DNA from 2 places in the Paenibacillus sp. FSL K6-1318 genome. Region 1 is predicted to be linked to the other one. Evidence: a T-box and tRNA genes for the amino acid it is inferred to sense, from the RefSeq annotation. Region 1 holds a T-box; the other holds one or more tRNA genes.
What was found. The T-box of region 1 lies ahead of trpS (tryptophan--tRNA ligase). A T-box ahead of a tRNA ligase gene usually reads a tRNA of that ligase, here a tRNA-Trp.

Region 1 (14,844 bases):
TACTCAAAACAAATCCTCACAGGATTGATTTTTTTGGGGGAAGGAGTACGGGGTCTATGTTAATTAACGAAAAAATCACCATTAGGCAATTTACACTGCTCACCTTCCTCGTCATGGTTGGAGACATGATCCTACTCTATCCCTCAGTGGTTACCGCTTTAGGTAAACAGGATGCTTGGATCTGTTCTCTTATCGGTCAACCGATCGGCATATTTATCATGTGGGTGCTATACAAACTTCATCAGACACATCCTGAGCTATCCCTTATTGAAATCTGCCAAAAAATACTTGGCCGATGGGCAGGGTCTGTTTTATCAGCTGCGTATCTGTTCTATTTCGCCATAGGCGCTGCCATATGTATCCGTGAAGTCGGTGACTTTATGACCACACAGATCTATCTTCAGACCCCTATCCGGGTCATTCTGATTATCCTTATGTGCGCTCTGGTCTGGGGACTTATGCATGGCTTGCATACAATAGGAAGTAGCAGTGAACTGCTGACCCCCGTCGTTGTTGCCTTTATGATTTTATTGTTCCTGGGACTGATGCCCAAAGTGAACAGTTCACATCTACAGCCATACTTAAACACTCCTTGGCTTCATCTGATTCAGGCCATCATTAGGGGGGCGTTTACTTCTTGTGGTGAGTTAATCGTGATTAGCATGGTTCTTCCTTATGTGATGTCCGGACCTCATATCAAACGTGACATGTTACTCGCTACCTTATGTGGAGGGTTACTGTTAACCACACTATTGCTCATTTCGCTCATGATTTTTGGACCCTTTCTGACCCAGCATGACATCTATATCTCCTATACCCTGTCCCAGAAAATTAATATCGGTAACTTTTTTGAACGAATTGAGGCGTTCATGGCGACCGCTTGGTTAATTTCTACCTATTTTAAAAGCCTGCTGTACATGTTCTCTTTTGTCATTGGAACAGCTCAGCTATTTCGGTTAAAGGCATACAAACCTCTCGTCCTGCCATCAGCGATGTTATTATTCGCCTTAGCTGTCCTGATTTCTCCCAATGTCATCTTCTACACCAATACGATCATGCCCGCTTGGGTAGATTGGGATATCACTGTTGGTTTTATTATCCCACTGCTCCTTTTGCTTGTGCATCGGCTTCGCTCTGGCAAGAGCAATTCAACCAATCCTAAACGATTGCCCACCTAAAAAGGCTGTGTTCACGGTGAATTCCGCGAAGCACAGCCTTTAATGATGATACGGATAAGATGTATTTATTCACACAGATTCACACATGTCTAAATCATTACAATGCTTGTACAGCCTCAAGTGCAGCCTCGATGTGTCCTTTGACCCGAACTTTGGACCAATCCTTGATTAACATCCCCTCTTCATCAATCAGAAAAGTGGAGCGAACCATACCCATGTACTCCTTGCCATACATTTTCTTCAGCTGCCATACCCCGTATTGCTCGGCTACGACGTGCTCTTCATCCGATAACAAAGTGAAAGGCAGACCATACTTAGCAATAAACTTATCATGTTGTTTCATCGGATCGGTGCTGATTCCGAGAATGACGGTGTTCAGCCCCTCAAACTCAGCATGTCGATCCCGGAAATCACAAGCCTGTTGCGTACAGGACGAAGTCATATCCTTGGGGTAAAAATAAAGCAGCACCCGCTGTCCGCGGTAATCCGAAAGCTTCACCGGTTCTCCGGTACTTGACGGAAGCTCAAAATCCGGTGCCAATTCACCTACAGTTAACGTCATGTCAATTCCTCCCTAGTCTCCCCCATGAATTGTTATAGGGCGTTTATTATGATCCTGCTCCGCGATACCGCTTCACGCCATAATTCCACAGCAGCAAGCCCATGGAACCAAATACCAGTCCCATCACAGGTGTAAGGAGCGCCATGCGATGCATCTCGGACCTCTCCAGGAACAATGCTGCCGGATAGATGCCCACGAAGGCAAACGGAATGATCCAGGTCAACAGCACCTGAATGGCACGGTTGTAGATCGTTACCGGGTAACGCCCATACCCTTGGATGTTATACATCAATGGCAGGATACCTGTTGGCGCGTCTGAATAAAAGGACAACGAAGTCAGTGTCGTATAGATACCAGCATAGATCATGACTGAACTGAGTGCCAAAATAATCAATGCAGGGATATGCCACCACTCCAGCACCAAGCCCATCTCTGCGCCACTGAAGATCATGATGATCAAGCCGATAAACGAGCCCACGAGTGCAGGCGGGTCTACATTTTCAAGCAAGATCTGGAACAAATTATGTGCAGGGCGTGTCAGGATACGATCCATCTCGCCTTTGACGATGTACCGCTCGCTGAATCCCCACAGATTGATAAAACAACTGAAGATGCCATAGGGCACCATAAAATATCCATAAACAAAGAGGACTTCACTCTCACTCCAGCCGCCCAGGTTATCTGTATGACGGAAGACCACGAAAATAAAGATCAGGTTGGTGGCCTGGAACAGCAGATCCGATAGGATCTCCACCCAGAAGTCGGCACGGTACGTCAGGCGTGTTTTCATATAGTTTTTTAAATATTCCCAGATCAGACCCATATAGTACATTCCGTTATCCCCCTTGCACGAACAGACGCTTGCGCGCCTTACGCCAGATCAGTACCATCGGAAGCAGTAACACGGCAAACCAGAACACCTGAATACCGAGTACATTCCAGATGGCGGTACCTTCCACTCTTCCAGTGAACACGGAACCGGGCAGATACGTAATGGCCTGAAAAGGCAATACCTTCATCACCGCGGACATCCAGCCTGGATACAGGCTGATCGGGATGATTAGACCGGAGAACAGATCGACCACGACGCGTTTCATACGCATCATGCCTTCATTGTTTTCCACAAAGAATGCCGCCAGTCCCGTTATCACATTAATCTGGGAATTAATGAGGAAACTGAAGAACAGCATGACAAGAAAGCCAATCCAAGCGGATGGCGCCGTAGGCAGTTCAACCGGGAACAGCAAAATGGCAATGAGCATGCCCGGAATCATGAGCAGCAGGAAGCGGAAAATGCCTTCGCCAAGCCCCTGCATCATTTTGACCATAACGTAATTGATCGGCCTGATGAATTGAATCGCGATGGACCCATCCCTTATGTCTGCGGCAATCTCCCGGTCCAGGTTGTTAAAGTAAAACGCACGTGCCATCCAGGATACGGCGATATACGTGGTCATCTGAGCTGCCGTGAAGCCACCAAGTTCACCACTGCTACCGTAAATGGCTTGCCAGGTAAAGTAATACACGCCGATATTCAGCGTATATATCAAAATGCCGGAGTAATAATTCACCCGGTATGCCAGCATCGTTAAAAAACGGATGCGCATAAAATCAATAAATGCACTATTCATCTCAGGATACACCCACCGCTTCTTTCCCTGCTCCCACAATCTCGGGACGCTCGGCGGAACCGGATTGGTATATACTGCGCACAATCTCATCCGTGTTGATCTCGATAATCTGAATATCGGTAATATCGGCTTGTCCAACGACACGTCCGAGTACATCTGAAACGTTCAGTTCCAGCGGAATCCATACGGATGCGGACAATTCATTCTCAACTGTCCAACGTACAGGCAACGCCGCAGTCCATTCCTGCATCTGACTAATGTTGTGAGCTGAACCGAACTTGAAGCGGATCTCCCGTTCTTTGCCCCATTGGGACTTCAGATGATCCAGACCCCCATCATAAATGATGTTGCCTGCATCAAGCATGATGACCCGGGAACACAAGGCCTCAATGTCCTGCAAATCATGAGTTGTGAGCAAAATAGTCGTTCCATGCTCCTTGTTCATGTCTTTCAGGAAATCCCGAATCTCCGACTTCACGACAATATCCAAACCAATGGTTGGCTCGTCCAGGAAAACAATACTCGGGTTATGCAACAAGGCTGCCACCAACTCACAGCGCATGCGCTGACCGAGACTGAGCTTACGTACCGGACGGCTTAACAGGTCCTGCAGCTGCAGCCGCTCAACCAGTTCATCCAGCCGTTTGCGGAAATCGACCTCTCCGACACGATATACTTTGCGCAATAAATGGAAGGATTCGATAACGCCAATATCCCACCACAGTTGACTGCGCTGACCAAAAACAACACCAATATTCTGTACAAATTTCTCACGTTCCTGATACGGAACATATCCACCAACCGATATTTGCCCTGAAGTAGGCACCAAAATGCCGGTCAACATCTTGATTGTTGTTGATTTACCGGCACCGTTCTCCCCAATATATCCGCATATTTCGCCCTGCGGAATCTGAAATGAAATATCATTTACAGCCAATACCTCCTGGTATTGACGTGCAAACAGGTCTTGGAATGCGCCCTTCAGCCCACCTCGGCTTTTCTGGACGCTAAACGACTTGCGCAAATCTTTGACATCAATCGCCAGCATGATTATACCTCACTTGGATTTTGTTGAAATTGCTTGTAGCCCAAAAAGAAATTATAATGGTATCAGTCAAAATTCAGCAATACCCGAACTCGTTTTTTATTTCATCTCAAATACAAAGGAGAGCTAGCATGACCAGAAAGACGAAGAGAACCATCTGGATTTCTCTTGCCGCCTTCGTGTTAATAGTCGGAGGAGCAGCGGCATACTATTTCGGTTCTATTCTCAATCAGTTGGACGGTTTGGCAAAGGACGGTGACGATTCACCCTTCGCAGGTATCGAAAATGTGGAGAAAGTAAATACGCCTGACCCACCAAAATGGGAAGGCACGGAAACGGTAAACATTCTCGTTATGGGTGTCGACGCACGTGGATTGAAAAAAGGTGAAGTTCCCCGCTCCGACAGCATGATGGTCGTATCGCTTGACCCTCTTACCAAAAAAATTAATCTGTTCTCCATTCTGCGCGACACTTACGTCGATATTGACGGGTATGGCAAGGAGCGGATCAACACAGCCATCACCCATGGCCCTAACGCAGCGATGCAAGCTGCCGGTGACCTGCTTGGCATTCCTGTACAGTATTATGTGTATACGGATTTCCAAGGATTCATCAAATTGGTGGATGCCGTTGGCGGTGTTGATTTTGATGTGGAGAAGGACATGCACTATACAAGTAAAGCAGACAATAACGAATACGATATTGATCTCAAAAAAGGGTATCAGCATCTGGATGGTGAGACAGCTCTCATGTACGTTCGTTTCCGTCATGATGCGATGTCGGATTTCGCTCGTTCCGAGCGTCAGCGTGAATTGCTGAAAGCTGTAACGGCAAAAATGCAGTCTACGACAACCATCGCCAAGCTGCCTGCCATTCTGGAACAGGTCAATCCGTATGTAGATACGAATCTGACGCTTTCCGATATGTGGAAGCTCGGTGGACTTGGATACCAAAGCAGCATGAATGGCAGTGAACAGATTCCGCCCATGAACCTGTTGAAAGAAGAACGTACAGCAGGTGGAGCACAAGTATTGACGGTTACGAATGAAGAGAAACTGAAGCAGCATATTCAGGATATTATTCATCCACCTGCTACAACGGATGATAGTACGACCAGCACCGAAGATAAAACAGCCAGTGGTGACGATCAAAAGTCAGAGCAACCGGCTCAGTAATGTAAACATGCAGAGGGCAGCCATTACGCTGCCCTCTCGTTGTGCCCGGCTATATCTTTATGAGAAAATCATCATATCTTTCTGTAGCTTGTACCTTTATTATATTTTGAATTACGAAAGGAAGTTATCTTATGAAACCATCACGTTCCCGTTCCGAACTCCTATACGCAGAAGCACTTGAACATATTGTTGGGGGTGTTAACAGCCCTTCACGCTCGTTCAAAGCCGTTGGTGGTGGTGCACCTGTATTTATGAAAAAAGCCCAAGGCGCCCACTTCTGGGATGTCGATGACAACCGTTATATTGATTATCTGGCCGCTTACGGTCCGATTGTTACAGGACATGCCCACCCGCATATTACGCAGGCCATTACGGAAGCAGCAGCAAATGGCGTGCTATACGGTACCCCGACTGAACTTGAGATCAAACTCGCCAAAATGCTGAAGGAAGCTATTCCTTCCATGGATAAAGTTCGTTTTGTAAACTCCGGTACGGAAGCCGTTATGACCACGATTCGGGTCGCTCGTGCCTACACCAAACGCAACAAGATCGTAAAATTTGCCGGATGTTACCATGGTCACTCCGATCTGGTGCTTGTAGCTGCCGGTTCAGGCCCGTCCACGCTCGGAATTCCCGACAGTGCCGGAGTTCCAGCCAGTATTGCACAAGAAGTCATTACTGTGCCTTACAATGATCTGGATGGCCTGAAAGATGCTTTGGAGCGCTGGGGTGATGATGTTGCCGCGGTCATGGTTGAGCCGATCGTTGGTAACTTCGGTATGGTTATGCCGGAGCCTGGCTTCCTGGAAGGCCTCTGTGCCATGACACGCGCTAACGGATCACTGGTTATCTATGACGAGGTTATTACGGCTTTCCGTTTCCATTACGGTTCTACACAGACGTACGCCGGACTCGATAATCATGCGGAGATTGAACCGGATCTGACGGCTCTTGGTAAAATTATTGGTGGCGGCCTGCCAATCGGTGCTTACGGCGGACGCAAACACGTTATGGAGCAGGTTGCTCCGCTTGGACCGGCTTATCAAGCGGGAACAATGGCTGGTAACCCTGCATCCATCTCAGCTGGTATCGCATGTCTGGAGGTCCTGCAAGGCGCAGGTGTATATGAAGAGATGGAACGTCTTGCTATCGACCTGACAGCAGGCCTGCAAGCTTCTGCTGACCGTCATGGCATTGATCTAACGATTAACCGGATTCGTGGTGCATTCTCCACCCACTTCTGTGACCACCCCGTTACGAACTACGATCATGCTCAAGACACGGATGGAGAGCTGTTTGCTTCCTTCTTCCGTCATATGCTGAACCGTGGCATTAACCTCGCTCCGTCCAAATATGAAGCCTGGTTCCTGACCACTGCTCATACAGACGACGATGTTCAAGCTACATTGGAAGCCGCGGAAGCTTCCTTCAAGGCGATGGCTCAGGAATAAATCGGATTATGTCCATCTACAATGTAGCGTACAAGCTGTATGGTTGATGGATAACAACTCATTGAAAAGGCGTCCAACAAGTGATCAACTTGTGTGGACGCCTTTTGTTTTTTACGGACGTTATTTACGGACAACATTTCGATTCTTCACGTTATTTCTGCCTGATCTGCAGTTTCAAAATCTCCTCCCGGATCTTCTGTATCCCTTCTTCGATTCGCTGCTTGGGCACATTGGAGATGTTTAATCGCAGCATTTGATCCTGATGCACCTGATATGTTCCCTCCGGATAGTACCGTTCTGTCGTATCGACGATGACTCCGTGCTTTTGGAGCCGGGACACCAGAACACGAAGCGGCACATCACCCGCCAAAGGCAGTACGGTATGCTCCCCTCCTGTACGAGGGGCGTCCTTAAATGGTGTAAAGTCTGGATACGTATCCAGTTGCTCATGCATCGTGTGCATCCGGGCAGCATAGCGGTTACGAATCACTTTTCTGTGATGAGCAAACATTCCACTGTGCACATAGATCTCCAAAGCAGCTTGAGACAGAACGGACGTGTCGATATCGAGCATTTTTTTGTAAGCACCAAACGATTGAATTAGAGGTGAGGGCAGAACTGCTACACCAATACGCAGGCCTGGAAACAGAATTTTGGAGTAACTCTTCAGATAGATGACCCGACCTTCGGTATCATAGGACCATAATGGGTCCTGTTTCGTGTTGTCCTCCAGATCGGCCAAGTAATCGTCTTCCACCAGATATACATCGTACCGCTGTGCTAGCCGGATCAGTTTCTTTTTCTCAGCAACAGTTAACGATGTGCCAATTGGATTGTGAAACCGCGGCATGACATAGAAAAACTTAATATCTCCCTCAGCGAACTGACGTTCAAGTGATGCCCAGTCCAGTCCATCCAGGGCACGTCTCACACCGGCAATCGGCACATTCAATCCACTCAGTAGCGAGGGCATATTGTGATACGTCGGTAGTTCCACCAATACTTTTCTCTTTCCATTGGGAAAAGGCATCAATGCAAGTACAGCCAATGCCTGCTGCACACCTGATGTGATAAAGAACTGCTCTGTTCTCGCAAACACCTGATAATCCGCAAACTGCTTCTGCAACAGCAGAATAAGCGAAGGTAATCCCTGATCTGTGCCGTACATGAATAGCTCTGCCTGCTTCTTTTCCATCGCCTGATCCACACAATGACGAAAGTCTGCATACGGGAACACCCGTGGATCGGGAGCAGCTGAAGCGAAGTCCAGCGCTCCCTGCCAGTCCATGTCCTGAGCACCTGTCCCATTCTGTACGGCATAATAGCCGGATTGAGGTATGGCGTACACCAAGTGCCGTTGCTCCAGCCACTCATATGCTCGAATCGCTGTACTTACACTGCATTGATATTGTTCTGCTACAACTCGAACTGCTGGCAGTCGAATGCCCTTATCCGCCCACTGGCGACGATCCTGCTGCTGCATCTGTTCCTGAATCCATTGCTTTAACGCTTCGGCAATCACTTCGTATTTTCTCAATGCACCCATCCCTCTCCAACAACTGTACCGATACAGTTCAACCTTTTATCTATTGTAGCACGATGCACCCGGCAGTATATTGAATAAGGCCAGCACATGCCTCGAACCTGACATATTTCAGGATAATAAAAGATAAAACGCTATGACTACTGTATTGGAGGAGCATTCATGAACACAACACACACTCGGGGATACGCTTATATCGCAGCTATTCTATACGCGGCTATTATAGGTCTATCTTTTCTATTTGTTAAAATGACCGTCACTGTTGCACATCCGATTGATGTACTTGCACACCGATTCGCCCTGTCGCTGATCGTTGTCAGCATTCCTGTCATTTTTGGCTGGATCAAAATCCGACTGAGCCTTCGTGATCTGTGGCGAATTATTCCGCTGGGGCTACTATCTCCCGTATTATTTTTTGCCTTTCAAGCCTTTGGGCTCGTATCTTCCAACTCATCGGAAGCCGGTATTATTCAGGCTATGGCCCCTGTATTCACACTCGTTCTCGCTTCAGTTTTCCTGAAGGAACGCACATCCACGATGCAGAAGCTGTTCCTGCTTCTGTCTGTCGTTGGAGTAGTTTTTATTTTCATGATGCAAGGAAATGGCATGTCTGTGGGTAACCTGAAGGGCATTGCATTATTGCTGCTATCCACAGTCTGTTTTGCAGGGTATGGTGTGCTTGCAAGACCATTAACCCAGAAGTACAAACCAATGGAACTAACATGGGTCACACTGATGGTTGGCTGTATTGTGTTTAACGCTGCTTCCCTGATCCGACATGCGTCCAGCGGTTCCATGATGGACTACATCAAACCACTTGGAGATGCATCCTATCTGGGTGCACTCGCTTATCTGGCGATACTATCCACCATGATCTCCACCCTGCTCGCGAGCTATGCCCTGACTCATCTGGAGGCTTCCCAAATGAGTGTATTCAGCAATCTGTCCACGCTCATCTCCATCGTAGGGGGCGCATGGATACTGCATGAACCAGTGGGTAGCTACCACTATATTGGTGCATTGTTGATTATCGCTGGTGTGCTTGGCACCAATATGAGCGGTCGCAAACATAGGCTGGTCAGTGGAATCAAAGCGTGATATAATTCTGGAAATTGTAAACATTTGTTATCCGCGATGATGAAGAGAAGTACATATGTCAGGATGCTACAGAGAGCCGGCGGCTGGTGGGAGTCGGTGCATCGGATATGTGGAAATGGGCTTCGGAGTTCCAAGTTGAACAAAGTCTGTATCCTTTCCTAGGAATACACACTTTCAGTAGGCAAGGCGGCATGTCCAGCCGTTATCCATGGACAGGATATCGATAGGCATGGAAGCTCATAAAAGAGCTCCTGGTAGATACCTCATCCGTATCCCTCAAGTGGGCCGCAACAGAGCGGCCAATGAAGGTGGCACCGCGAGGCACAAGCTTCGTCCTTTATTCTGTTCCCAACCGGGGAATGGGATAAAAGACGAAGCTTTTTTGATTTTTTTGCAGGCTGAAAGGAGGTGATGGTCGTGGAAGACGGCTGGTGGCGACAGCTCAATGTTGAAAAATCACAAAACCAAAGGAGAATAAACCATGAACAAAAACAAGGATATTATTTTGACAGGAGATCGGACTACCGGACAACTTCATCTCGGCCATTACGTAGGCAGCCTGCACAGTCGGGTACAATTGCAGGAAGAGTACAAAACCTATATTTTACTGGCAGATGTTCAGGCACTCACCACCCACTATGATCAACCTAGCCTGATTGCAGATAGTGTTTATCAAGTCACGCTTGATTACCTTGCCGTAGGCATTGATCCGAACAAAGCTACCCTGTTCATTCAATCCATGATTCCGGAAATTGCGGAATTGACTGTGATCTTCTCCATGTTTGTTACCGTCAATACACTCCGGCATAATCCGACCATCAAGAGCGAAGCACGTGATCGCGGATATACCGACCTGTACTACGGATTTCTTGGATATCCGGTCAGTCAGGCTGCTGATATTGCATTCTGTAAAGCCACCCTTGTTCCGGCAGGGGAAGATCAGATTCCTCACATTGAGACAGCACGAAAATTGGTTCGCCGGTTCAACGAGTTATACGCTCCCATTCTCCCCTAACCCCGCATTTTGACCGGAGAGCGGCTTGGAGGACTGGATGGCGTTGGTAAGATGAGCAAAAGCATGGGGAATGCGATCTCATTAAATGCAAGTCCTGAAGATGTAAAAGCAAAATTGATCAAGGCCAAGACTGATCCTGCCCGCATCCATCGTTCTGATCCAGGTCACCCGGATATCTGCCCTGTTTTTGCCTATCATCAGCTTTTCCGCAAGGAGAACGCAGACGAAATACATGCCAGTTGCAGTCAGGGGCGGATTGGATGCAAAGATTGTAAACAGATCGCAGGTGAAGCCATCAATGATCTGCTTGCTCCTTTTCGCGAACGACGGAATTATTATGAACAGCGTGATGATCAAGTGAAAGAGATTCTTATTGAGGGGACACGACAGGCCAGGAAAGCGGCCCGGGAAACGATGTTAGAGGTAAGAGAAGCCATGGGTATTCGTTATTTTGACTGACAGTATGAAGCGCTCCAATCACGTTAACACTGCTGAGGACAGTCTATTGGGAAAAGGGGACCCCTCAGCATGAAACGAACACAGCCTTCTTTTTTACAAGCTATGATGTTGATCATGTTGTCCGTTGGCTTGATCAGCCATGTTCTGATTATTCCTGCCCTTTTGGCTGCAGCCAAAAGGGATTCTTGGATTTCCGTCCTGCTATCAGCCGGACCATTTCTCGTATTTGCGCTAATGCTCGCTTATGTCTCTCGTTTCCTCCAGCATCAAACCCTGCATGAATGGCTGACATCCCGTCTCGGCAAACCCATCGGCATGTTCTTTCGAATTGGGAACAGTCTCTTTTTTCTATGCGTCATCTATTTCACCCTGCACGAGACCACCACATGGGCCAAAACGAACTATCTGACAGAGACACCAATATTGGTAACCAGCATTGCCTTGATGTCACTCTGTGCCTACGCTGCGTATAAAGGTATTCGCTCGCTGGCATTTACGGCAGGATTGATCCTTCCACTGGTGGTATTGCTGGGCTTCTATGTTGCTATCGTGAATACCCAATATAAGGATTACAGTCGGCTGTTGCCTGTGCTTGAACATGGTTGGCACCCCGTTCTTAAAGGCATGGTTTACAGTCTTTCAGGCATGTTTGAACTACTGTTCATCTGGTACATTCAGCCTCATCTCACCAAACGTATACGTGTATGGCAGTATCTATTGCTCGCAATCATTATTGTGGGACTGACTTTCGGCCCACTCATTGGGGCGATTGTGGAATTCAATCCTTTTGAGGCTGCCAAAATGCGATATCCCGCCTTTGAAGAATGGCGTATTGCCTCCTTGGGCAAATACATTGCCCAAACCGACTTCTTTTCTATCTACCAGTGGCTCGCCGGGTCGTTCACTCGAATTAGTCTGGCCATGTATATTGTAGTAGAAATATGGAATATTAAGAATTCTACCAGAAGGCTCATCAGTTGTATCTCGTTAGGTGTCTTCTTTATTCTAACCATGTTGTTCCCTCTGGATGATATGACCTTGGAAAACCTTCTGGTCGAATACATATTCCCGTTCAATCTCGTGTATCTGAGCGGACTTGCGATTATAGCAACGACAGTTGCCTTTATCCATTCACGCCATCAGAGGAGGAAACATCATGGAGCATCAAGCGATTGACACCACGTCCCATGAAACACTGCTTGCCTCTTTGAAAGAGCAGTTCAATCCATGTGCAGATGTAGTAATTCAGACTTTTCCTGTTAAAGACGAATCCGATCAGCCCGTGATTCTGCTGTATTGCGACGGTCTCGTCGACGGTAAACAAATTAACCAATTTATTATTCCCCGTCTGGAACAGCATTCCCTGATCATTGAGGAATCACATCCGAAAGAACTGGGATTAACATTAAATCCACTGGATGACCTCACAGATACTAATAAGCTTAATATGTTGATATTTAGTGGACAGCTACTGATTATTTTCGGTAACGGTGTACAGTCCTGCAGTCTGGATATTGCTGATATCCCGGGACGCAGTCCAGAAGAATCAGCCATTGAGACATCAGTTAAAGGGCCGCGCGATGGATTTACCGAAGAACTCACCACGAACGTTGCCCTTATTCGCAAACGAATGAAAACCTCTTCGATGTGTTATGAGAAGTACGTCAAAGGCGGTCGTACCCAGACAGCCATTGGCCTTTTATATGTAAAAGATATTATCAATCCAGACATTCTGAAAGAAGCACGACATAATCTGGATCAGATTGAGATTGATGGCATTCTGGGTACCTCGATCATGGAAAGGGCTGTAATGGGAGGCGTTCGGAGTATCTTTCCGCTCACAGATAATACCGAGCGTCCTGATTTTGTTGTTGATTCCTTGTTAAATGGACGTTTTGCCGTTCTCATTGATGGTTCTCCTGTAGCGGTCATCGCCCCAACTACACTTTTCAATCAGTTGAAATCTCCGGAAGACGAAAGTACACCTTTTTTCATCGTTACCTTTGAACGAATCTTGCGCATATCCGGACTGCTGATTGCCTGTTTCTTCCCAGCCTTCTATATCGGCTTGACCAGTTTCAATGTGGAACAGATCCCGCTGCCTCTTTTGGCTACGATTGCTGGTACTCGGATGGGCCTGCCCATGCCAGTGACGCTGGAAGCATTTCTGATGATTTTTATGTTCGAGCTATTTAACGAAGCCGGTCGCAGGTTGCCCCGTGCATTAGGCCAGACCGTGAGTGTGGTAGGCGGACTTATCATTGGGGATGCGGCTATTCGCGCAGGGATTACATCTCCCACCATCATAGTCACGGTAGCGATCTCAGTTATCTCCAGCTATATTCTCGTGAACACCGTGCTGAGCGGGGCTACTGCCCATATCCGGATCTGGATGCTTCTCATCTCATCCGTCCTTGGATTATTCGGATTTATGATTGGACTATTCGCCCTGTTGGTGCACCTCGTATCCTTGGAGTGTTATGGCGTATCCTATCTGGCTCCCGTATCTCCCTACATTCCAGGAGACTTCACTCAGGCCGTATCGATGCCGCCTTCCATGAAAAGAACCAAGCGTCCAGCAGCACTTCACACCCAAGATTCCACTCGTCGGAGAAAAGGGCCATGATCAGATGCACGTCCATGATTGGCCTACTTGTGGGGTGCTTGATCCTGCTAACGGGGTGCTGGGATTCCAAAGAGGTGCAAAGTATTAACTTCATCACGGCCATAGGAATAGATTATGTAGACAACCAGTACATTGCTTATGCCCAACTGATTGACTTCTCCAGTATTGCAAAACAGGAAACGCCAACTTCCCGGGAGACAAGGGATATCTGGACTGGACGTGGCGAAGGTACAACTCTGAGCATGGCTATTAACGACTTGTATGAAACGTCACAGCAGCAAACGCTCTGGACTCATGTTAAAGCTATTGTTATATCCAAAAAAGCGTTAGATGGTCGACTGGAGGATATCTTTAATACACTTCTTCATTCAGGTCAACTAAGATATACACCCTGGATCTACGCTACAGAGCATAGCATTCCGGATATACTCTCTCCCTCTGCATTGTTGAACCAATCCGCTCAAACCATTGAGTTATTTGAGCCCATGAGGCTATACAAACAGCATTCCGGTTACGAACCTATCCGGCTTCACCAACTTCTCGATGGACTACGGGAGCCGGCTTCCGTCGTTCTTTTACCCTCGGTTTCAACGAGGAACGAGACCTGGTTCAACGGCGATAAAACTCCACCCCTTGTTAGAATGGATGGGTTTTATGTCATTTCCAAAGGCACAAGTCAGGGTAGAGTTGCAGGAGCAGACGCAGATGGCACACGATACGTAAATTACGAGAGCGTACCCCAGTACCCACTATACGTATACGGGAATGGTGGAAAAACTCCTGATTTAACCCTGATGCTTCGTCATCCCAAGACGAGAATCACCGCGAGAAAACAAGGAGATAGCGTCACATTCGATCTAGTTACCTCAGTCAAAAGTTCCATCACCGAAGATCATGGGGCTCCTCGGTCTCCACATGCCATGGAACTGGAAGCGGAGAAACAAATCGAATCCCAAATCCGAGATACGTTCGAAAAAACCAAGTCACGCAAGATCGATTCATACGGTCTGGTGGAACATCTCTATCGCCACAATTTTCCATTATGGCAACAAGAGGTCTCC
Region 2 (14,844 bases), 1.9 Mb from region 1:
ATTGACATACGGAGATAATTCAAGCCGCTTCGATGCCAATGTGACGGATCATTATCATGTTATCTGTGATCAATGCGGCAAGATTGAAGACTTCAGCTATCCTTCACTCAAAAGTGTGGAGCTACAAGCAGAATCGAGTACGGGATTTGAAGTACACGGTCATCGATTGGAAGTATATGGCGTTTGTAAAAGTTGCAGGGATTAAGAGAGTTGAATTACAATATTAGCGTGTAGAATTCAGTATGGATTCTTCACGCTTTTTTTTAGCATTTATGCAAAATGCTCATTTCTATAACAACTTATGCGCACATCCTTATGATTCGGCATAATTAACGGAGGTAGACGTTTTTGGGTAGAAAAAGCAGATATACAGGTAAGAAGCGACGTTCATTTTGGCCCGGTTTTCTCGGGGCTTGTCTGATCGCCGGAGGTGCTTACTGGCTCATAACGAATGTATGGTTGAACCAGACTCATGAAGACCCCGACTGGGTAGGAAGAAGCCAGCCTATTTTTGTGGATGGGCAACTGATGGACGGAGACGCTTCGGGTACAGGAGATCAACTTAAGTTACCTGTAAAGGTGCTGCAAGAGGCGATTGATGCGGGCATACGTTATGAACCAGAGTCGGGAGATATTATTATTGCCTCCCCTCAGCGAGTCCTTCATATGAAAGAGGGCAGCACACAAGCAGAACTTAATCATAAAGATTATCCTATGACGGTTAAGCCAGAGGTTAAGGATGGAGAAGCATACATTCCGCTCAAACCTTTGAAGGAAGTGTACGGCATAGCTATACAGGAAGATTCGGTAACAGGTGCTGTGCTGCTGATGCGTGGAGGAGACACGATACAATATGCAGAGATTGATACGTTGTCATCCAAAGCGGACAAAACGGTGCCGTTATATAAACGTGGGGGAGAATCCTCACCAATCATTGCCGATATGGAAAAGAATGCACGGGTACGTGTATGGCAGACGGGTGATAAACAGAGTTTTGTTCAACTCGATAATGGATATGCGGGATACGTAGATAATGATCATATTGCGCTCACCGAGAAAAAGAAGGTGGACATGCCCAAGTATACACTGACTGCAGCAGAGAAGAAGTGGCAGAATAAACCGGTAAACCTGGTTTGGGAAGCCGTGTACAATCGTCAGCCTGATGTGGGCTCGATCGGTAAAATGCCTGGTGTGAATGTGGTTAGCCCTACATGGTTCCACATTACAGATGGACAGGGCACTGTGAAAAGCAAGGGAAATCAAGCTTATGTGAACTGGGCTCACCGTTCAGGTATGGAAGTATGGGGACTCATGGATAATAGCTTTGACCCGGACATTACCAAAGAAGCCGTAGCTTCTTATGCGACACGAACTCATATTATCGAGCAGATGTTAGAGTATGCACAGACGTATCAGTTGGACGGTATCAACATCGACTTTGAGAACGTCTATACAGATGATGGGCCGAATATTACTCAGTTTGTGCGCGAGATCAAGGCGATGGCTCGTATACATGGATTGATGTTATCAATCGATGTAACACCAAAATCCAACAGTGAGATGTGGTCTGCTTTTCTGGATCGCCGTGCATTAGGTTCTTTTGCCGACTATGTTATTGTGATGGCCTATGATGAACATTGGGCGGCTAGTCCCAAGGCGGGTTCGGTAGCGTCTCTTCCATGGACTGAGGCTTCCATGAGACGCATACTTGAGGAAGATGAAGTACCTTCTAACAAGTTGATTATGGCAGTGCCGCTTTATACCCGGATCTGGACGGAAGAGACGAACGATCAAGGGGAGGTTAAGGTGTCTTCCAAAGCGGTAGGCATGAATACCATTGTGGACCTGATTCAAGAAAAGAAACTCAAACCCGAATTGGATCAGGCAAGTGGACAGAACTATGTGGAGTATGAGGAAGACGGAGCGACCAAGAAAATATGGATCGAAGATGCCGTGTCCCTTCAGGCGCGTGTGGATTTGATTGCTTCGTTGAAACTGGGCGGAGTAGCGGCGTGGAATCGCAGTTTTGCCAATGCTTCTGCGTGGGAGATATTGAAGCAGGCTGGTCACTCAAAATAATTTGCTCGTGCTCCAGTTTTGACTGCTGGCTTAACTTCCTTTACTTCGCAAAGTCAAAAGTTGTTCCCGTTTGATATCATCATATGTGCAGTCAAACGTTTTGTTGGCCTTAGGACTCATAACTTAACTTCATATCTTAGCTAGTTACAACAGTAACAAGGGTAACATTTATAAGCCAAGTCAAAAAAGGTCCGGTAGACATACCGGGCCTTTTTTTTGTTCTTCAATAGAATTAAGGTGAAAGACATCTAGCGGTTGGAGATCAATTCGTACTATCCTTCGGTGGGTGGAGCTGTTGTAGAAGGCGCTTTCAGTTGTTGACTGGTTGTATTGGCCTTATTAGGGTCCAGGGTGAGGATGGTATGACAGAACATACAACGATCCGTCTTGCCCAGCATTTTGGTTAACTTCCCGCATTCCGGGCAGTCGACTTGTACAGCACTGGTAGAGAGCATGCCAGCCCAGAAATAAATGGCTAGACTGGCCATCATGGCAATCAGTCCGATGACGAGTCCTACAGCTGCGAATACCTTGCCTGCATGTCCCCAGAATACAATCCCGGCTGTTCCCAGTATCATTAGGCCCATACCTAGCATGGTCAGCAGTAATCCCCAAGTGCGAAAAGCATTAATTTTTGCTGATTTAAAAATCATGAAAAATGCTCCTATCGTATGAGTAGTATCGGACCTGGAAAAGAAGGAAACTTCAGTCTGGATGTAGAATTACATTATAACTGACTTGGCGCTTATCTGCCATGAAATGTATGGAGGGAATCGTGGAATTAAAGAACCTTGCTTTTTTGTCCGAACAGTCGGAAGAGACGGGGGCAGTTGGGGCTATCGCTTATTCCCACCCGGGAGAGCGATTCCACGGCTCCCTAGTTCAAGATTTTGAATTATTAGTACTTGTTGTTCATAATGATGACCAATTGAAGTCGACGGTGGGACATTATAGATATGGTGATCTTCGTTATCAAATGATCTATGCGAGCCGTCATGAGTTACAGAGTAGTGTCGTTACCGGGAATCATCATAATCTCACCCAGTGTCTGATTGAAGGTGAGATTATCTGGGAAGCAGACAGCGCCTTAAGTAATTTACGAGAAGAACTGTCTGCCTTTGGGACAGAATTGCGTGAGCAGAAGCTGCTTCATGAATTTACCAGTTTCTTGAGAATGTATGTGGAGGCTAAGCGTCATATCCAGGAAGGGCATGTTGTAGACGCCTACTACAATGTATTAGAGGCTTTGGGGAACTGGGCAAGAATTGTATTAATTGAACAGGGGATATATCCAGATCATGCCGTGTGGACTCATGTACAGAATCTGGATCGCGCTTTGTGGAAGCTATATCAGGAACTTACCGTAAGCTCCGAGACGCTGGAGCAGCGAGTGGAGCTTGTCCTGCTTGCCTGTGAGTTTTCCGTAATGTCCAAAATGAGTGAATGCTCAGAGTTGCTGCTGCGTGTGTTAAGAAGTCGCAAAGAGCCGTGGAGCATGAATGAACTGGTTCATCATCCGCAGTTAAGGTTTGTTCGAGAAGATCTGCCTTTGGTTCTGCGCAAGCTGGTCTTTCGTTCTATTGTAAAAGAATCTGCAGGATGGCCATCGATCGGAGGAGAGGGCCGGGAGATTCGGTATTGGATTGAGGCATAATCTTCTCCGAGAGCCTGACATTATATTGATCACATAAGGAAGGGGAAACCTTCCTTTTTTGTTTGTTTAATAATTTATAAAAAAATGTTGACTCTCATTCGTGATATATGATACATTATATTTCGTTCCTCAAACGAGCTTATCGCCAACAAACGATAAATTCTTTAGAGGAAAAGTGAAGAACTAAACCTTCAAAAAAGAAATTAAAAAAAGTTCTTGACGAAAACAAACGAAATGTGATACATTATTTAAGTCGCCGCCGAAACTTGGTTGAGACGAAAAAAAAAGAGTAAAACAAATCGTGTTTGATCTTTGAAAACTGAACAACGAGTGAGTAACGATCTTGCTTGCAAGATCGACGCTGAGAGATTGGTACAAGTCTTCGGACTGTATGATTTCGAAGCAAAAACGAGATTTTTAATCTCGTCAGATTCAAATGAGCTTATCGCTCTTTTCAAATACTGAGATGATTTTCATAACGTTTAACCGCGTTGTTGAAATTCATCTTTATTGGAGAGTTTGATCCTGGCTCAGGACGAACGCTGGCGGCATGCCTAATACATGCAAGTCGAGCGGAGTTGATAGGAAGCTTGCTTCCTTGATACTTAGCGGCGGACGGGTGAGTAACACGTAGGCAACCTGCCCTCAAGTTTGGGACAACTACCGGAAACGGTAGCTAATACCGAATAGTTGTTTTCTTCGCCTGAAGAGAACTGGAAAGACGGAGCAATCTGTCACTTGGGGATGGGCCTGCGGCGCATTAGCTAGTTGGTGAGGTAACGGCTCACCAAGGCGACGATGCGTAGCCGACCTGAGAGGGTGATCGGCCACACTGGGACTGAGACACGGCCCAGACTCCTACGGGAGGCAGCAGTAGGGAATCTTCCGCAATGGGCGAAAGCCTGACGGAGCAATGCCGCGTGAGTGATGAAGGTTTTCGGATCGTAAAGCTCTGTTGCCAGGGAAGAACGCTTGGGAGAGTAACTGCTCTCAAGGTGACGGTACCTGAGAAGAAAGCCCCGGCTAACTACGTGCCAGCAGCCGCGGTAATACGTAGGGGGCAAGCGTTGTCCGGAATTATTGGGCGTAAAGCGCGCGCAGGCGGTCATTTAAGTCTGGTGTTTAATCCCGGGGCTCAACCCCGGATCGCACTGGAAACTGGGTGACTTGAGTGCAGAAGAGGAGAGTGGAATTCCACGTGTAGCGGTGAAATGCGTAGATATGTGGAGGAACACCAGTGGCGAAGGCGACTCTCTGGGCTGTAACTGACGCTGAGGCGCGAAAGCGTGGGGAGCAAACAGGATTAGATACCCTGGTAGTCCACGCCGTAAACGATGAGTGCTAGGTGTTAGGGGTTTCGATACCCTTGGTGCCGAAGTTAACACATTAAGCACTCCGCCTGGGGAGTACGGTCGCAAGACTGAAACTCAAAGGAATTGACGGGGACCCGCACAAGCAGTGGAGTATGTGGTTTAATTCGAAGCAACGCGAAGAACCTTACCAGGTCTTGACATCTGAATGACCGGTGCAGAGATGTACCTTTTCTTCGGAACATTCAAGACAGGTGGTGCATGGTTGTCGTCAGCTCGTGTCGTGAGATGTTGGGTTAAGTCCCGCAACGAGCGCAACCCTTATATTTAGTTGCCAGCATTTCGGATGGGCACTCTAGATAGACTGCCGGTGACAAACCGGAGGAAGGTGGGGATGACGTCAAATCATCATGCCCCTTATGACCTGGGCTACACACGTACTACAATGGCCGGTACAACGGGCTGCGAAATCGCGAGATGGAGCCAATCCCAACAAAGCCGGTCTCAGTTCGGATTGCAGGCTGCAACTCGCCTGCATGAAGTCGGAATTGCTAGTAATCGCGGATCAGCATGCCGCGGTGAATACGTTCCCGGGTCTTGTACACACCGCCCGTCACACCACGAGAGTTTATAACACCCGAAGTCGGTGGGGTAACCGCAAGGAGCCAGCCGCCGAAGGTGGGATAGATGATTGGGGTGAAGTCGTAACAAGGTAGCCGTATCGGAAGGTGCGGCTGGATCACCTCCTTTCTATGGAGAATCGTTTCCTGCAACGGAAACATTCAAATAAGCAGGTTCTCAGAACCTGCAATAGCGATTCATTTTGGTTCATCACTTCGGTGTGGATGAAATGAAGAGCACAACACTCACTCGTTGCTCAGTTTTGAGAGCTCAAACTCTCAAACAGCTTGCTTTTGCATGGAGCTTGTTCTTTGAAAACTAGATATCGAAACGAAACAAACGCGAATTAGAACATTCCTTTAAGGGATGAATACTTGTTCGGTTCAAGTAACCGATCAACAATCATCCTAGCTGAACTTGTGTTAAACAAGTCAAGTGTATAAAGGTAGTTAAATTGCTTTTGCGATGGTATTGAATGGGAGCGACTTTTGGCTTTGCGCAAGCAAAACAAGGGAAGCGAGCAGTCAAAACCGGAGCAATATGGTTAAGCTACTAAGAGCACACGGAGGATGCCTAGGCGCTAGGAGCCGATGAAGGACGTGGCGAACAACGAAACTGCCTCGGGGAGCTGTAAGCAAGCTTTGATCCGGGGGTGTCCGAATGGGGAAACCCAGCTGGGGTAATTTCCAGTTACACCTAACTGAATACATAGGTTAGTGTGAGGCATACCAGGGGAACTGAAACATCTAAGTACCCTGAGGAAGAGAAAACAATAGTGATTCCGTCAGTAGCGGCGAGCGAACGCGGAGAAGCCCAAACCAGAGAGCTTGCTCTTTGGGGTTGTGGGACGTCTCACATGGAGTTACAAAGGAACCGGTTAAGCGAAGAGGTCTGGAAAGGCCCGCCAAAGAAGGTAAAAGCCCTGTAGTTGAAAGTCTGTTCCCTCCGAGACGGATCCCGAGTAGTGCGGGGCACGTGAAACCCCGTATGAATCCGGCAGGACCATCTGCCAAGGCTAAATACTTCCTAGCGACCGATAGTGAAGCAGTACCGTGAGGGAAAGGTGAAAAGCACCCCGGAAGGGGAGTGAAATAGAACCTGAAACCGTGTGCTTACAAAAAGTCAGAGCCCGTTTTAGGGGTGATGGCGTGCCTTTTGTAGAATGAACCGGCGAGTTACGTTCCCGTGCAAGGTTAAGGTGAAGAGCCGGAGCCGCAGCGAAAGCGAGTCTGAATAGGGCGAATTAGTACGTGGACGTAGACCCGAAACCGGGTGATCTACCCCTGTCCAGGGTGAAGGTGCGGTAACACGCACTGGAGGCCCGAACCCACGCATGTTGAAAAATGCGGGGATGAGGTGGGGGTAGCGGAGAAATTCCAATCGAACTCGGAGATAGCTGGTTCTCCCCGAAATAGCTTTAGGGCTAGCCTCGGAAAACAGAGTCGTGGAGGTAGAGCACTGATTGGGTGCGGGGCCCGCAAGGGTTACCAAGCTCAGTCAAACTCCGAATGCCATAGACTTACTTCCGGGAGTCAGACAGTGAGTGCTAAGATCCATTGTCAAAAGGGAAACAGCCCAGACCATCAGCTAAGGTCCCCAAGTGTGTGTTAAGTGGGAAAGGATGTGGAGTTGCACAGACAACCAGGATGTTGGCTTAGAAGCAGCCACCATTGAAAGAGTGCGTAATAGCTCACTGGTCGAGTGACTCTGCGCCGAAAATGTAACGGGGCTAAACACACCACCGAAGCTATGGCTTGATGCTTTGCATCAGGGGTAGGGGAGCGTTGTATAAGGGTTGAAGGTGTACCGTAAGGAGCGCTGGACATTATACAAGTGAGAATGCCGGTATGAGTAACGAAAAGATCAGTGAGAATCTGATCCGCCGAAAGCCTAAGGGTTCCTGAGGAAGGCTCGTCCGCTCAGGGTAAGTCGGGACCTAAGGCGAGGCCGAAAGGCGTAGTCGAAGGACAACAGGTCGAAATTCCTGTACCACCGTAAGCCGTTATGAGCAATGGGGGGACGCAGTAGGGTAGTGACGCAGACTGATGGATGTCTGTCCAAGCAGTAAGGCTGATGTGTAGGCAAATCCGCACATCATTAAGGCTGAGCTGTGATGGGGAGTGAAAATTACAGTAGCGAAGGTCATGATCTCACACTGCCAAGAAAAGCCTCTAGCCAGGTGATGGTGCCCGTACCGCAAACCGACACAGGTAGGCGAGAAGAGTATTCTAAGGCGCGCGGAAGAACTCTCGTTAAGGAACTCGGCAAAATGACCCCGTAACTTCGGGAGAAGGGGTGCCCCGGTAGTGTGAATAGCACGAGGGGGCCGCAGTGAAAAGGCCCAAGCGACTGTTTAGCAAAAACACAGGTCTGTGCGAAGCCGTAAGGCGAAGTATACGGGCTGACGCCTGCCCGGTGCTGGAAGGTTAAGGGGAGTGGTTAGGGAGCAATCCCGAAGCTGTGAACCGAAGCCCCAGTAAACGGCGGCCGTAACTATAACGGTCCTAAGGTAGCGAAATTCCTTGTCAGGTAAATTCTGACCCGCACGAATGGCGTAACGACTTGGGCGCTGTCTCAACGAGAGATCCGGTGAAATTTTAATACCTGTGAAGATGCAGGTTACCCGCGACAAGACGGAAAGACCCCATGGAGCTTTACTGCAGCTTGATATTGAATTTGGGTACGATCTGTACAGGATAGGTGGGAGCCTTTGAAGTGGGAGCGCAAGCTTCCATGGAGGCAACGTTGGGATACCACCCTGATCGTATCTAGGTTCTAACCTGGTACCGTAATCCGGTGCGGGGACAGTGTCAGGTGGGCAGTTTGACTGGGGCGGTCGCCTCCTAAAGAGTAACGGAGGCGCCCAAAGGTTCCCTCAGAATGGTTGGAAATCATTCGAAGAGTGCAAAGGCATAAGGGAGCTTGACTGCGAGACCTACAAGTCGAGCAGGGACGAAAGTCGGGCTTAGTGATCCGGTGGTACCGCATGGAAGGGCCATCGCTCAACGGATAAAAGCTACCCTGGGGATAACAGGCTTATCTCCCCCAAGAGTCCACATCGACGGGGAGGTTTGGCACCTCGATGTCGGCTCATCGCATCCTGGGGCTGAAGTAGGTCCCAAGGGTTGGGCTGTTCGCCCATTAAAGCGGTACGCGAGCTGGGTTCAGAACGTCGTGAGACAGTTCGGTCCCTATCTGTCGTGGGCGTAGGAAATTTGAGAGGAGCTGTCCTTAGTACGAGAGGACCGGGATGGACGTACCGCTGGTGTACCAGTTGTTCCGCCAGGAGCACCGCTGGGTAGCTATGTACGGACGGGATAAACGCTGAAAGCATCTAAGCGTGAAGCCCCCCTCAAGATGAGATTTCCCAGTATGTAAGACCCCTTGAAGACGACGAGGTAGATAGGCTGGGGGTGGAAGTGCAGCAATGCATGGAGCTGACCAGTACTAATCGGTCGAGGGCTTATCCAATTTGCAAGTGATAACTCGCGTGTTTCGTTTCGAATCTAGTTTTCAGAGAACGATCTCTGAAGCATATTCCCTGATAGCTCAGTTGGTAGAGCACTCGACTGTTAATCGAGTTGTCACAGGTTCGAGCCCTGTTCGGGGAGCCATATGGAGAGGTGTCCGAGCTGGCCGAAGGAGCACGATTGGAAATCGTGTAGGCGTCACAAGCGTCTCGAGGGTTCGAATCCCTCTCTCTCCGCCATAATATTAAGGCCCGTTGGTCAAGGGGTTAAGACACCTCCCTTTCACGGAGGTAACAGGGGTTCGAATCCCCTACGGGTCATAATAACTTCAAAAAAAGAAGTTGATTTTTACAACAAGATTATGGTATGATCATAAATGTGTTGTTCGGAGGCTTAGCTCAGCTGGGAGAGCATCTGCCTTACAAGCAGAGGGTCGGGGGTTCGATCCCCTCAGCCTCCACCATATAACCTTTATAACGACGCGGGGTGGAGCAGCCCGGTAGCTCGTCGGGCTCATAACCCGAAGGCCGCAGGTTCAAATCCTGCCCCCGCAATTGAACTTTCCTTTGAGAAAGTGATATGGAACCGTGGTGTAGTTGGCCTAACATGCCTGCCTGTCACGCAGGAGATCGCGGGTTCGAATCCCGTCGGTTCCGCCATTTAATCTTTACATGAGGCAAACTGTTCACTACATCTGCTGTATGGCACTGATGCCCTATATAAAGTGTAAGGAAATGAGATTAGACTTTATTATGGCTCGGTAGCTCAGTCGGTAGAGCAGAGGACTGAAAATCCTCGTGTCGGCGGTTCGATTCCGTCCCGAGCCACCATTTTTAAAACAATTTAATATGCCGGTGTAGCTCAACTGGTAGAGCAACTGACTTGTAATCAGTAGGTTGGGGGTTCAAGTCCTCTCGCCGGCACCATGTAATCCTGGAGGATTAGCGAAGTGGCCAAACGCATCAGACTGTAAATCTGCTCCCGTACGGGTTCGGTGGTTCGAATCCATCATCCTCCACCAGTTTTTAGGGGCATAGTTTAAAGGTAGAACAACGGTCTCCAAAACCGTTGGTGTGGGTTCAATTCCTGCTGCCCCTGCCAATTAACTTTTTTGAAACTTAACTTTTTGTGGCGATCGTGGCGAAGTGGTTAACGCACCGGTTTGTGGATCCGGCATTCGGGGGTTCAATTCCCCTCGATCGCCCCTTTGTTTTTTAAATTTTTAATGGGGATTAGCCAAGCGGTAAGGCAACGGACTTTGACTCCGTCATGCATAGGTTCAAATCCTATATCCCCAGCCATTATGCGGAAGTGGCTCAGCGGTAGAGCATCGCCTTGCCAAGGCGAGGGTCGCGGGTTCGATTCCCGTCTTCCGCTCCAAAATATGGCGCCATAGCCAAGTGGTAAGGCACAGCTCTGCAAAAGCTTTATCCCCAGTTCGAATCTGGGTGGCGCCTCCAGTATATGCCGGCGTGGCGGAATGGCAGACGCGCTCGACTCAAAATCGAGTGGGAAACCGTGGAGGTTCGAGTCCTCTCGCCGGTATATTGAATAGTCCTACAGATTGCGTAAGCAATTTGTAGGACTATTTTTATTCTATAAAAAAAACGATTTTGTATAGTAAGAAAAGTGAGACGTTAATAAAGATTGACGTATGAATTTATTCGGTATATTGTAGATAAGTGAAGTCTTTAATGCAAAGGAGTGAAGCAGAGTGACTATTGGAAAAAATTTATCGGATAACGACCTGTTATTTAATCTTTCTGTGTGGGAAGAGGCATGGAAGAATCGTCCGAGAAGTTCAAAATATAAGAAGAAAAGCGCACCATTTAATACAGAAGAAGCTTTTGAGCGGTGGGCCAGAGACTATCACGCACAGTCGTTTACTGAAGAAGGAAAACATCGGTCTGAGCGTATTATGGGCTGGCTTGAGAACCAGGGGGTGGAGTTCGCAGGGTTATCCATTTTGGACATTGGAGCCGCTTCAGGCATATTCACCATTCCTTTTGCAGAAAAAGGAGCAAGTGTGACCGCAGTTGAGCCTTCTGAGTTACTTGTCTCCCTTATGAAAGAAACAATACCTTCAGCTCTGGAACCCAAAATCGAAATTGTAAAAGAACGATATGAGGAAATCTCTATTCAGGATAAAGGCTGGGAGAAGAAATATGACTTTGCATTTGCATCCATGTGTCCAGCAATGTCGGATTGGGAAACGATTGAGATGGCGATCAACTGTGCCCGGAAGTATGTGTATATAAGCACTATGGCGGGACAGAGGGAACACACACTAATGGATGAACTTAAGGGTGTACTGGGTGTAACTTCTTCATATAAGGCCGGTGATATGGGATATATTCAACAGTTGCTGTATTTGAAGGGTTATTCATACACCATGATCATTACGAGAGAAGTTAACTCATTTGAAGTACCGGTGGAAGAGGTTATTGAGAAGCTGCCAGAATGGCTTAATACGTATGAGTTACCAACAGACGAGGATTCACTCAGACTGGCTGAGAAGTACATCCGGGATACATACAAGGGGAGCAAGGTGACTTTTTCACGCGGAGCAAGGTTTGGTAAAATTTTGATTCAACTGGAACAGCCAAATATGAAAACAGTCAGTACTAAGGATAAGCGATAAATCGTATAAGCTTGTTACGTGCTCTAAGGATCAGGAATCGAGACGGACAACATAGTCCAACGTCTAAGATGGTGCTAGGGAGCATCACACTGCCATACAAGAAATTCACGTGTGAAGCATATGTAGTTAAAGTTAAATTCACAAAAAAAGAGGGAGCAGGATAATTGCTCCTTCTTTTTTATAAATCCAATAAGGCTTCGAGCGCATTGAACTAAACAGTCGACTACTTGGAGCTGTAGAGCTGGATCAAGGAACTGCATATGAGATAAAACCAACGCTAGATTCAAATTCGAGACAACGGAAAAACGAAACATGAAACCACGAAACACGTAGTCTACTTTCTGTTCGACACTTCTGCTTTCTGCTTACGTTCCCGGTACTGCCCGGGGGTGATTCCTTCCCATTTACGAAATGATCGGATGAAATTTTGTGGGTTGTTGTATCGAAGTCGTGCTGCGATATCTTTTACCGTCAGATCACTTTCGTCCAGCCATTTTTTAGCGATGTTAAATCGGTACTTGGTTAGATATTCACTAAATGCACAGCCTGTCTCTTTGCGGAAAACACTACTTAAGTAGTTAGCATTGTAGTGAAGCTTCATAGCACATTCCTCTAGCGTCAGATCCTTATCATAATCTTGATGAATCATGGCAATCATCTTCTCTGATATATGTTGGTACTGGGCATACTGTCTTGCTTTAAAAACCTGGATGATAGGCAAGATGACTTGATGATTAAACCAATCCTCTACTTCAGCCGCGTACTGCAAACCATGAAGCTCATGAAACATCGATCCATGGCTTTTGGAGATCTGTCCGAGTCGTATACCGGATTCCTGAGTCATTTGCAAAATATGCGTCAGCAGCCTGGTAAGGGCCACCTGATATTCCTCTGGTGTACACTCCATACCAAAGATTACTTCCAGGGCCTGATGCAGAAGAGCAGAAGCCTGGACTTCGTCCGCACTTTGAATAGCTTGGATCAAGGTATATTCCAAAGATTCCGGGTAGGTCATAGACCAAGTGGGAGCGTAATGATCTATGTTCTCATATTGAAAGATAATGCCTGTCCCCAGCTTCATCCGATGTTTTAATGCTTCCATGGCTTCTGTGTAAGCCTGAGGGATGTGATATAGGGAGCTGTGCGGTTGGCTGAAGCCTATACTGACCTGAAGAGCTAGAATTTCATCAATCTGTTGTTGTAACTGTTCTGTTAATACATATAGCTGCTGTGAAAAAACAGAGTGATCCTGTTCAACGGTGCCAATCACCGTGACTACTGTATGTTCCAGCACAATAGGAAGCAGTTGTTGGTTACGCACAACCGTTTCCTCCAATATATTTTGAATAGCGAATAATAAGAGGTCACGATCATTTGCAGTATACTTTGTGTGATTAACGAGATCGGCCTGAAGTGTAATAACAGCAATTTGTTGCCATTCATTGACCTGATGCGTATAGCCATATTCATTCAGAGTGTCAGGAAGAGTATGAATAGGGCTCTTGCCCTGGAACAGATTCATCATAAAATGAGTGCGAATCTGCAACAGATGCATATTTAGTGTGTTCTCCAGTTGGGAGCGAGAGGCAGATAATTGTGAAACACCTGCTCTGATCTGTTCGAATTCATCATACAGTTGTGGTGATTGCTGAGCGAGAGTGCTCCCCTCTTTGGACAGCCAGTTGTCACCAAGTTGGGTTAAAAGTGTACGGATTGGGATATGCATTCGTTTGGAGCCGAGCCATGCGAGCAGTAATGAAAGTAAAAGCAAGAAGATACTGATATACAAGGTGTGTAATCCGATATCGATATATTCTTGTGTCAGAATGTTGGTAGGTGAGATTAGAACATAAGTCCATCCTTTTAAGGTAGAAGGGCTATATGTCAGGGAATAATGTGTATCGGCGATCTTGACTTCCCGTTCTTCAAAGCCCGTTGAAAATGTGATGGATGATAGTTTACTTATGTGGTCCCCCGTATCCCGATCCGCTAATCCAATTGCAGACAACGGTTGTCCAATGTATATAGGATCGGGATGGACCAAGATACGTTGTTCTCGATTTAAAATGATCAGTCCTGAGGCAGCGTTGCCTATGGAGGCTTCTCCTAATGTATTCTGCAAAGAGCATGCAGGAATTCCGGCAATCAAGGCAGCATCGGAAGACGTATTCAGATTCGGAATAGACCTCGCAAGGGCAATATGATAAATACAGCCTGTTCCGGGCGTACGCTCATCATTACTAAACACCGATGAAGGGGAGAGCTGCCATCCGGAAGTTAGCGTATCCGCTATCAAATCCTTCATGGGAAGTGCCAATGGAAAATCGGTATTACGATATAATCCGGCATGGTCAATAAGCCAATTCTGAGATTGATTCACCAGGGTAATATCCAGCAAAGGTTCCCACGACCTCATATGTTGAAATTCGCTCTGCACCTTGTCGGCAAGTAACGGGCCTTTCCCTTGACTTGAGGAAGAAGCAGACAGGGAGCGGAGGGTTACTGGAGATCGAAGAGCCTGATCAAGCATATAACTGACTGTCGCGAGTTTGTGCTCTACGTTGGATTGCATTTGTTCCAGCAACTGCCTGTTGGCTTGTGTACGATGCAATTCAGTTTGGTTCGATGAATAGATAAATGCGGCAATTCCCGTTAACAAAATGGGCAGGGTGCTTAACAGGATTCCGAAGATAATCATTTTATGGAGATAGCTGATGGGTCGCACAGTTTCAGTTCCACTCCTGACATTAGAAATAGTAACACTTTCTATTTTAGTAAACGCTTACATATAGAACAATCTAAATTTTGTTTATTTGGATAAAAAAGTAATTTTATGTTGAGGTAAAGGAAATTGGAACTGGAGGGAATGAGGGGAAACGAAAGTGAAGAGTGAACGTAAATAGAGACATGGACCGCATTCTCTTTCACGTGCCATGTCGGGTGAAGCGGAGCCTGAATACGGGTAATAGAAGGTATCCGGAGTACTATTCAGCTTAGAAGGAACGTTGGTCTTAGACAAGGACAGTCAAAGGTCCAACTAGATCCCCGACCTGAGTCTAGGATGAAAAA

Region 2: it has a tRNA-Trp gene. The T-box ahead of trpS (tryptophan--tRNA ligase) is inferred to sense a tRNA for this amino acid. The anticodon was not compared.

Annotation. Positions count from the first base shown of each region.
Region 1 is NZ_CP150270.1:753,407-768,250, reverse strand. Features, by position in the region: gene NYE45_RS03560 (endospore germination permease) at 1-28, shown strand, start outside; gene NYE45_RS03555 (endospore germination permease) at 57-1,178, shown strand; gene bcp (thioredoxin-dependent thiol peroxidase) at 1,276-1,740, opposite strand; gene NYE45_RS03545 (ABC-2 family transporter protein) at 1,787-2,572, opposite strand; gene NYE45_RS03540 (ABC-2 family transporter protein) at 2,577-3,371, opposite strand; gene NYE45_RS03535 (ABC transporter ATP-binding protein) at 3,373-4,419, opposite strand; gene NYE45_RS03530 (LCP family protein) at 4,548-5,591, shown strand; gene NYE45_RS03525 (glutamate-1-semialdehyde 2,1-aminomutase) at 5,723-7,042, shown strand; gene NYE45_RS03520 (PLP-dependent aminotransferase family protein) at 7,194-8,588, opposite strand; gene NYE45_RS03515 (DMT family transporter) at 8,748-9,683, shown strand; T-box leader at 9,711-10,024, shown strand; partial or broken gene trpS (tryptophan--tRNA ligase) at 10,165-11,157, shown strand; gene NYE45_RS03505 (endospore germination permease) at 11,227-12,333, shown strand; gene NYE45_RS03500 (spore germination protein) at 12,314-13,783, shown strand; gene NYE45_RS03495 (Ger(x)C family spore germination protein) at 13,780-14,844, shown strand, end outside.
Region 2 is NZ_CP150270.1:5,616,992-5,631,835, reverse strand. Features, by position in the region: gene perR (peroxide-responsive transcriptional repressor PerR) at 1-205, shown strand, start outside; gene NYE45_RS25135 (glycosyl hydrolase family 18 protein) at 349-2,079, shown strand; gene NYE45_RS25130 (DUF2614 family zinc ribbon-containing protein) at 2,352-2,732, opposite strand; gene NYE45_RS25125 (nucleotidyltransferase-like protein) at 2,855-3,733, shown strand; rRNA gene NYE45_RS25120 (16S ribosomal RNA) at 4,241-5,793, shown strand; rRNA gene NYE45_RS25115 (23S ribosomal RNA) at 6,207-9,135, shown strand; tRNA gene NYE45_RS25110 (tRNA-Asn) at 9,203-9,278, shown strand; tRNA gene NYE45_RS25105 (tRNA-Ser) at 9,282-9,373, shown strand; tRNA gene NYE45_RS25100 (tRNA-Glu) at 9,383-9,454, shown strand; tRNA gene NYE45_RS25095 (tRNA-Val) at 9,522-9,597, shown strand; tRNA gene NYE45_RS25090 (tRNA-Met) at 9,615-9,688, shown strand; tRNA gene NYE45_RS25085 (tRNA-Asp) at 9,716-9,793, shown strand; tRNA gene NYE45_RS25080 (tRNA-Phe) at 9,889-9,964, shown strand; tRNA gene NYE45_RS25075 (tRNA-Thr) at 9,985-10,060, shown strand; tRNA gene NYE45_RS25070 (tRNA-Tyr) at 10,070-10,155, shown strand; tRNA gene NYE45_RS25065 (tRNA-Trp) at 10,162-10,235, shown strand; tRNA gene NYE45_RS25060 (tRNA-His) at 10,266-10,338, shown strand; tRNA gene NYE45_RS25055 (tRNA-Gln) at 10,361-10,435, shown strand; tRNA gene NYE45_RS25050 (tRNA-Gly) at 10,440-10,514, shown strand; tRNA gene NYE45_RS25045 (tRNA-Cys) at 10,521-10,594, shown strand; tRNA gene NYE45_RS25040 (tRNA-Leu) at 10,601-10,679, shown strand; gene NYE45_RS25035 (methyltransferase domain-containing protein) at 10,849-11,775, shown strand; gene NYE45_RS25030 (helix-turn-helix domain-containing protein) at 12,110-14,500, opposite strand.